One region of the Exiguobacterium sp. s133 genome, then DNA from elsewhere that is predicted to be linked to it. Evidence: riboswitches for the same ligand, from Rfam matches in the RefSeq annotation. Region 1 holds a riboswitch; each other region holds the start of a gene.
The links. Region 1 has a riboswitch for thiamine pyrophosphate ahead of KNP96_RS06440 (thiamine phosphate synthase). Riboswitches for the same ligand answer to the same signal wherever they lie in the genome.

Region 1 (2,202 bases):
AAGACCGGACAGGCGCTTGGTGCGATGTCACGGTTTTATGGATTTAATATGGATTTCGCCCCGGTTCTTGATGTCAACAGTAACCCGGCGAACCCGATCATCGGTGACCGGGCACTCAGTGCTGAGCCGGATGACGTCGCCTGGCTCGGTGTCCCGTTAATGCAGGGAATCAAGTCGGAAGATGTCGTGCCGGTCGTCAAACATTTTCCCGGACACGGCGATACGACCGTCGATTCGCATGTCGGCTTACCGACCGTGACGAAGACGAAAGCGCAACTCGAGCAACTGGAACTCGTCCCGTTCAAAGCGGCAATCGATGCCGGAGCGGAAATGGTGATGGTCGCACACATTTTATTCCCGGCGCTCGACCCAGACAATCCGTCGTCGTTATCAGAGCCGGTCATGCAACAGCTGTTGCGTGAAGAGTTGAAGTTCGATGGCGTCATCGTGACGGACGACCTCGTAATGGGTGCGATCACGAAACAATATGGTCTCGCCCAAGCTTCGCGTCTCGCCCTCGAGCGTGGTGCCGACATGGCGATGTTCTCGCAAGCCGGTGCTTATGCGGATGTCCATGCGGCAATTATGCAGGGGATCAAAGACAAGTCGTTATCACGGGCTGACCTCGACGCGAAAGTGACACGTGTCTTACGTCTGAAACAAACGTATGATTTAGCAGACACGAAGCTGATTCCAACGCGTGAACAATTGACGGAACAGGTCAAAACGGTCACGGATTGGCTGAACTGACAAGTCAGACTAGAAATCAAGCGAGCGGTCATGGTAGACTACGAATGAACCAACCAACACTAAATAGTTCTACACTAGGGGAGTCTCGCAGCAGACTGAGACGGAAATATCCGGACCCTTTGAACCTGATCTAGTTCGTACTAGCGGAGGGAAGTGGCTTCTGATTATCATCCTGTCTCAGGTCTTACCTGGACATTTTTCGGACCACTCCATCATGTTCATGGGGTGGTCCTTTTTGTGTAGCAAGGAGGAGAAGGTATGCGTCCGAAGTTACATATTGTGACGACCGGGACAAAAGAGCTGACACATCTTCTAGAAGTCTTGCCGGCTGTTGTGCCTTATGTCGACATGATTCATATCCGGGAACCGGGTTGGTCGGCGGACCGACTCGTCCAATTGATCGAGGAGCTAGTATGCGCCGGTGTTCCACGTGAAAAACTAATCGTCCATGACCGGCTCGATGTCGCCCTCGTGACGAAGTCAAGTGTCCAGTTGACATCGCGCAGTATTCCCGTCGCTGTCGTGCGGCGTCAATTCAGCGAGCTACAAATCGGCCGATCAATCCACTCCTTGACGGAAGCGCTTGAGACGGGCAGCGACTTCGTCATGTATGGTCATGTCTTTGCGACGGCGTCAAAACAGGACGTCGCCCCGCGCGGACTAGCGGCACTCGCGCAAATCGTCACGTTTTCAAAAGTCCCCGTCATCGCGATTGGCGGGATTCAGCCGGAGAATGTCGCGGGTGTCCTCGCGACCGGAGTTGCTGGCATCGCTGTGATGTCAGGGATTCTCGGTCAGGCAAATCCGGTCGAAGCAGTCCGGTCGTATCGCGAGGTGCTTGATCAATGAAAGCAACAGAGACGTTAATCGTCGGCGCAGGCGTAATCGGTTTGACACTCGCCTACGAATTGCTCAAACGAGGACAACCGGTACGCGTGCTTGAGCAAAATCGTTCCAGTGAAGGAGCGACGCGAGCGGCAGCCGGCATGCTTGCGACGGATCATGAACTGATCCCTGCCTTACATCAACTGGCGGCAGCGAGTCGACAGCTTTATCCCGACCTCGTCCGTGAGCTGTTTAATGAGACCGGCATTGATAGTGGCTATAAAGAAAACCCGTTTCGACTGATCCGTGCAGACGGGGACATCCGGTTCGCTTCAGTCGGTCAAATCGATCCCGTCCAGTTGACGCGTTCGCTCCGTCACGCGATTAAAGCCCGCGGAGGTGTGATTGAAGAACAGACAATGGTCACGGGACTGCACCGGGCAGGGGCGACCGTCGTCGGCGTTGCGACAAGTAACGGTAAGCGCGAAGCCGGGAACGTCGTGGTCGCAAGCGGTCGGGGATCAGAAGCGTTACTCGCGACGAGTGGTGTCGAGATCGCGACGGTACCGGTCAAAGGCGAATGCCTCGCCGTCCGGCTTCCGGGACATGTCTTGACCGAGACGTTGT
Region 2 (2,202 bases), on a different contig from region 1:
ACATGTCAGTAACATTAAAAGTAGAAGAACGCGAAGTACGCCCACGCTCACTTAGAAAGCAATTACGTCATGAAGGAAAAGCTCTTGGTGTCGTGTATGGTTACAAAGTGGAAAGTACACCGATTGCCTTTGACGAAAAAGCATTGATCAAAGTCGTTCGCGAACATGGTGAGAATGCACTTGTTGCACTTCAAATCGGTGGTAAAAAAGTCAACACACTGATCAATAAACTCGATATGGATATCTTCACACCAACAATCAAGCACGTTGAATTCATCGCTGTTAAAATGGATGAAGAAACAGAAGTCGAAACAGATATCGTCCTCGTCGGCGAAGCGGCTGGTGCAAAACTTGGTGGATATCTTTCACAAACACTCTTTAAAGTAACAGTTGCAGCTACACCAGATAAATTACCGGAACGCGTCGAAGTCGATGTGACAAATCTTAACCTCGGTGATTCTCTATCGGTTTCGGATTTACCGGAAGAAAAAGAATACCGTATCGTTACGGAAGGTGACATTCAAGTCGTTGCCGTCGTCGAATCGACACTTGAAGCGGATCTCGAAGAAGCAGATGCTGAAGAATCAGCTGAAGCGACAGAAGAGGTTTCTACTGAAGAACACACGGAAGAAAAAGAATAATTTTTCTTACCCTCCCCTCGCGGAGGGTTTTTTTATCTGTATTGACAACTGTCAGTAGAGTCGGTACAGTAAATAGCGTACACATTATATGCACATCCACTAGGGGAGCCCATTGGCTGAGACGATTCACTTCGGACCCTTTGAACCTGATCTAGTTCATACTAGCGTAGGAAAGTGGAGCGGTAATTCGTTCAATTTTTCTGCATGTTTGCAGATTCAGCGACCGCTCTCTTTCATAGAGGGCGGTCTTTTTGTTTGTCTGGTGGTTGTGCCAAAGGGAGATAGGAACATGAACAGTTGGAAAATGAAAGAAATCATTGTCATGATGATGTTGTCGGTTGCTTGCGGGGTACTCTACTTAGGGTGGTCGACATTGTGGTTACCGATTTCCGCGATCTTCGGACCGGTCGGATCGAACTGGATGTTCGGGATTTGGGTCATCGCGAGTCCGCTTGTCGCCTACATCATTCAAAAGCCCGGGGCAGCACTGATTGCAGAAGTCGTCGCCGCGGCTGTCGAATTATTCACGGGGAGTCACTTCGGATTATCGGCCTTATTGATTGGTTTCGCTCAAGGAATCGGTGCCGAAATCGCTTTTGCCCTCTTCGGATACCGGAAGTTCAACACAATGACGTTAGTTCTATCCGGAATGTTCGCCGCAATCGGCAGTATGGTCTATAGTCTTGTCGTCAATGGTTTCGCCTACTATACGACGACGACACTTCTGTTGACGTTTTCCCTTCAACTCGTCAGCGGTGCATTGCTCGGTGGATTACTTGCGAAAGTCATCGTCGATGCGCTCGTCAAGACAGGGACGTTGAACGGTTATGCGATCGGGCGTAAGCGGCGGAAGCCGGATGCAGCATGATTCATTGTAACGACTTGTCTGTCCGCTATCCTGGGCAACATGACAACGTCCTGCACAAGGTGACGGTGACGCTACACGAAGGGGAAACGACGTTGCTCGTCGGACCGAGCGGCAGTGGGAAAACGACGTTTTTACATGTTCTCGCCGGCTTATTACCTGACGCGATCGAAGCCGATGTCAGCGGCCACTGCAAAACGAATGGGACGGTCGGAATCCTTTTTCAAAATCCGGACGACCAGTTCTGCATGCAGACCGTCGGAGCGGAAGTTGCCTTTAGTCTTGAAAATCGCTCAGTCGACCGCAGTCAGATGGATGACCGGATTGACGCCGTACTGGCACGTGTCGGTCTGGACGTGCCGCTGACGACACCGATTATGCAACTGTCAGGAGGGATGAAACAACGACTCGCCCTCGCCTGCGTCCTAGCGCTTGAGCCGGATATTCTATTGCTTGACGAACCGACGGCGCAACTCGATCCGGCAGGACATCGGGTTTTGATGCAGCTGATTGAGGAACTCCATCACGACCGGACGTTGACGCTCGTTCTGATTGAACATCAGCTTGACCGCTGTGTGACGTTCAGTGACCGGGTGCTCGTCTTCGATCACGGCGGAACGATTTTACGCGATGGTCCGCCGCTTGATGTCTTCGGTCAGCATCGCGCTGAACTCGAACGACGCGGCATTGCAACAC
Region 3 (2,202 bases), on a different contig from region 1:
TTACCTTGAAACGCAAAAAAAATTAGCTGATGCTAAAGCGACGCTTGTGGATAAAAAGGAAGAGCGAGTGAAAGAAAAAGAAGCCCTTTTGGTTCAAAAAAAGGAACTCAAACAGCAAATGAAAGCACGTAGTGCAACCTTAAAAAAATTACGTCAAGGTAAAACAAAATTTACGACAAAACTTCTGAATGCGAAAGAACTTCAAGCGACATTAGAAGCGCAAGAACGTGCGATTGCGGCAGCAAAGGCAGCAGCTAAAGCAGCAGCTGAAAAAGCGGCAGCGGAAAAGGCGGCGGAGGCGGCGGAAAAAAACAACGCCGGGACGTCTAAGAAGGTCGTAAGTGCTACGCCAGTCGCTAGTGTTCCGAGTGGTTCGGCGCAGTTCGTTCGCCCTGCGTCAGGAAGTGTTTCACAAGGATTCGGACCAGCGAGTGGTGCGAATGGGTATACTTTCCATAATGGTGTCGACTTTAGAGGGTCAGTCGGATCATCAATCGTCGCAGCAGCTTCAGGAACGGTCATCACAGCAGGAAGCGGTGGACCGTACGGAAATCACGTGATGATTTCACATTTCTTGAATGGGAAAGTGTATACAACAGTTTACGCGCATATGAATTCATTATCAGTTCATGCTGGACAAACGGTCTCGCAAGGGCAACAAATCGGTACGCTCGGAAATACGGGAAACTCGACGGGCGCACATCTTCATTTTGAATTGCATATTGGTGGTTACCAATACAGTGCGACAGGACCAGCTAACACAGTTAATCCATTAGCATACTTATAAAAACGAGCTTCGGCTCGTTTTTTTTATGGCGCTATGCTACAGTGAAAGAGAAATTTAAATCATGAGCAACTAGGGGAGCTGGAGGAATCTGGCTGAGAGGAAAACCATTCTGTTTTCGACCCTATCACCTGATCTGGATAATACCAGCGTAGGAAAGTTGAGATTGAAGACATGAATAAGTGACCACACTCGTTGGTTTTTCATGGCGTCGTCTGCTTTTTTACAGCGGACGGCGCTTTTTTTCGTTCCGCTTTCTCCTTGTGCTCTCATAGAAAGTGAGGTCTATCGATGAAACATGTACTGACGATTGCTGGATCAGACTCTAGTGGTGGAGCTGGAATTCAAGCCGACTTAAAAACTTTTTCTGCTCTTGGGGTTTACGGTATGAGTGTAATTACTGCTATCACAGCGCAAAATACGTTAGGCGTACAAGCAGTTGAAGATGTATCACCAACGCTTGTCGAAGCCCAGTTGAACTCGATTTTTAGCGATATTCGTGTAGATGCCGTTAAAATTGGGATGGTCTCGAATGAAAAAACGATTCAAGTCATTGCCAAATGTTTGAAACATTATCAGGGACCAGTCGTCTTAGACCCCGTGATGGTCGCAAAAGGGGGGCATGCGCTGTTAAGGAAATATGCTGAACAAGCATTAATGGAGCATTTGATGCCGCTTGCAACCTTGACGACCCCGAATATTCCGGAAATGGAACGCATGTTAGGGCAAGCGATTTCGACAATTGATGAAATGAAGCTGGCGACGACGGAATTCGCACAAAAACGAGACATCGCTATCCTGTTAAAAGGCGGTCATCTTGAAAGTACGGATGCCTCGGATATTTTATACACGGAAGGGAGGCATCATCTGTTTCAGGAGGCACGATTAAAACGCCAGCATACACATGGTACTGGATGTACATTGTCTTCCGCGATTGCGGCACGTCTTGCGCTGGGAGATTCCCTGAAGGATAGCGTGATTTATGCTAAACGGTACGTAACTGAAGCAATCCGGCATGGATTTGCCTTAGGGAACGGAATCGGACCGACACATCACTTTTATGACATTTGGAGGGAAACGGATGCTTACAACCATTCATGATAAAAAACCATTAATTCATCATTTAACGAATGCGGTCACGATTAATGAGTGTGCCAATATGACCCTTGCGCTCGGGGGTTCACCTGTCATGGCGGAAGATATCCTAGAAGTCGAGGAAATGGTTGGACATGCAGATGCTGTCGTTATCAATATCGGGACATTGAACGCAGCTTCACGAGCGTCGCAATTGTTGGCAGGTCAAACGGCTAACCGATTGAAGAAACCGATTATTTTAGATCCAGTCGGAATGGGGGCGACGACACTTCGGACACAATTCACGAAAGAGTTACTCGAAGCAATTCATTTTACGGTCATTA
Region 4 (2,202 bases), on a different contig from region 1:
CGTACTTCGCCCATAAACTCGATGAAGTCGAACTCATCATGCTCCAAGACCGTACCGGCATCGACATCGTCTTGCAAATCGACCGTCGTGCCCACGACTTAGGTTCGCTCTTCAGTGAGATGGCGGGTGCGGATGAGACGATGACGAAGCTATCCTTATCGAACCACGATTTGATGGACCGAAACGCCGTCAAACAACAATTAAACGATTTGATTGAACGGTACAGCTGATTTCCTTACCAGAATTTTCATCATGCCTGTAATCCACCAACAAAAAAACCTGAGCGATTGCCATGACTTTCTTTACGAAAGCTGAAAATTGCTCAGGTTTTGTGCAGTCTGCCGTCTGATCGCGCTGATCAACAGCGGCTAAAGCTGTACTTATCGTTTCGTTACTTTTGGTTGACGCGTAACTTGTGTAAAGAGACGTTCAAACGTTTCTTCCGTCCAGCCCATTTCCCAAAACATCAATTCGTAATAACAGCTTCTGACGAAATGGTGTTTCATCCGTTCCCGTTCTGCTTCAGTCGCTTGCGCCGCCAAAGCATCCAGCCGGTCGACCTGTTCAAAGACGACCCGTTCGAACCATTCCGAGCTATATGTTGCAATCCACTGTTGATAAATCGGTGACGCCGGTGACTTCGTCAACAGTTGTTGTCCGACTTCATAATAAAGCCAGTAACACGGTAAAATCGCTGCAATCGTTTCCCCGAGTGTCCCCTCACTCGCATGATGCATATGTGAGACATAGGCATACGCAGTCGGTGCCGGTTCGAACGCTGCTAAATCCGCTTCCGTAATAGCGAGCGGTTCAAAAAACGATTGATGGAGTGATAGCTCAGCCGCATAGGTCGATGTCGCATGTTCCGCGAGTTCCGCGATCGTCGCAAAATCCGTTGCCTTTGAGGCGGCCCGGGCTTGAATTTTTGCGAAATGTTTTAAGTAATACGCATCCTGCATGACATAATGTCGAAATTTTTCGAGCGGTAACGTCCCGTCACCAATGCCTGTGACGAATGGATGGGAAAAACTGCTGTCCCAATATGTTTTTGCGGCTTGCCGAATTTCTTGACTGAATTTCAACCTAATTCCCCCTTTTGTTGAATCAAAAAACGCCACACCCTACGAACAGGGCATGACGTGAAGAGACAACAAGAGAGATATTCACGCCACTTCCCTCCGTAAGTCCAAACTTAATCAGGTTCAAAGGGTCCGAACGTCTTCGTCGTCTCAGTCGGCCTACCGACTCCCCTAGTGGTCATTATTTAATTCCTCTTCACTATATCATTTTTTCAGTCACATGATCAGGATTTTAAATGAAATGTAGTATAGGATTAGGGACACGAGGTGGGCGGTTCATTCCGCCTCAAGACCGATTCCGTTCTGGAAGACGTCACTTACAATGAAATTAGCACCTGATACTACCTACTATACTCGGAGGATTTATACTATGAATAAAGCAACAAAAATCATGACCACGACGCTTTTAGCGACAAGTTTACTTCTACCGACTGCTGCTTCAGCAGAGCAAGTCGTCGATAAAACAATCATCACGCTTGGTGAATCGCTCGGGGCAAAGGATAAAGCCTGGGTACTCGCCCGATTGAATGCGCCGGAAGGCATTACGCCCGTCATCGCCACGGCAGCGGATGAAGAAAAATATTTAGGGAAAAACGTTCCCCAATCGCAACTCGGCGGCAATATGTACTCTTCCGCAAAAATCGAACTCGCTGAAAAAGGCGACGGTTTATCTGTCGCGACCGAAAACATTACCTGGGTAACAAAAGACATGTACTTGAACGCGCTCGTCACTGCAGGCGTAACGGACGCCGACATCACAATCACTTCCCCTTATAAAGTCACCGGGACCTCTGCTTTGACGGGGATCATGAAAGCATACGATCAAACGTCGGCTGAGACCGGCATTAAATTGACGGATGAACGAAAAGATTTAGCCCAACAAGAGTTATCGGTCACTTCCGATGTCGGAAAAACGGTCGGGACGGACAAAGTCGCCGAACTGATGAATGAAATCAAAGCAGAGATCGCCAAACAAAAGCCGGAAACCAAAGTCGATATCGAGAATGTCATCATCCAAGTCATTCAAAATAACAACATCCAGTTGTCGGACGCCCAAATGGAGCGGTTGACGTCATTGTTCAGTCAAATGGAGAAAGCTGACTTGAACTGGGGACAAATCGAG

Region 2: it holds a riboswitch for thiamine pyrophosphate, as region 1 does, so the genes downstream of both, KNP96_RS13215 (ECF transporter S component) here and KNP96_RS06440 (thiamine phosphate synthase) in region 1, are expected to answer to the same signal.
Region 3: it holds a riboswitch for thiamine pyrophosphate, as region 1 does, so the genes downstream of both, thiD (bifunctional hydroxymethylpyrimidine kinase/phosphomethylpyrimidine kinase) here and KNP96_RS06440 (thiamine phosphate synthase) in region 1, are expected to answer to the same signal.
Region 4: it holds a riboswitch for thiamine pyrophosphate, as region 1 does, so the genes downstream of both, tenA (thiaminase II) here and KNP96_RS06440 (thiamine phosphate synthase) in region 1, are expected to answer to the same signal.

What each region holds. Positions count from the first base shown of each region.
Region 1 covers NZ_JACSMK010000003.1:295,223-297,424, reverse strand. The annotation lists gene nagZ (beta-N-acetylhexosaminidase) at 1-750, shown strand, start outside; TPP riboswitch at 817-919, shown strand; gene KNP96_RS06440 (thiamine phosphate synthase) at 1,009-1,599, shown strand; gene KNP96_RS06435 (NAD(P)/FAD-dependent oxidoreductase) at 1,596-2,202, shown strand, end outside.
Region 2 covers NZ_JACSMK010000011.1:7,113-9,314, reverse strand. The annotation lists gene KNP96_RS13220 (50S ribosomal protein L25/general stress protein Ctc) at 3-641, shown strand; TPP riboswitch at 733-831, shown strand; gene KNP96_RS13215 (ECF transporter S component) at 931-1,509, shown strand; gene KNP96_RS13210 (ABC transporter ATP-binding protein) at 1,506-2,202, shown strand, end outside.
Region 3 covers NZ_JACSMK010000005.1:118,295-120,496, reverse strand. The annotation lists gene KNP96_RS08985 (murein hydrolase activator EnvC family protein) at 1-787, shown strand, start outside; TPP riboswitch at 849-959, shown strand; gene thiD (bifunctional hydroxymethylpyrimidine kinase/phosphomethylpyrimidine kinase) at 1,076-1,885, shown strand; gene thiM (hydroxyethylthiazole kinase) at 1,866-2,202, shown strand, end outside.
Region 4 covers NZ_JACSMK010000004.1:287,721-289,922, reverse strand. The annotation lists gene KNP96_RS08375 (sporulation protein) at 1-230, shown strand, start outside; gene tenA (thiaminase II) at 381-1,082, opposite strand; TPP riboswitch at 1,157-1,262, opposite strand; gene KNP96_RS08365 (DUF1002 domain-containing protein) at 1,450-2,202, shown strand, end outside.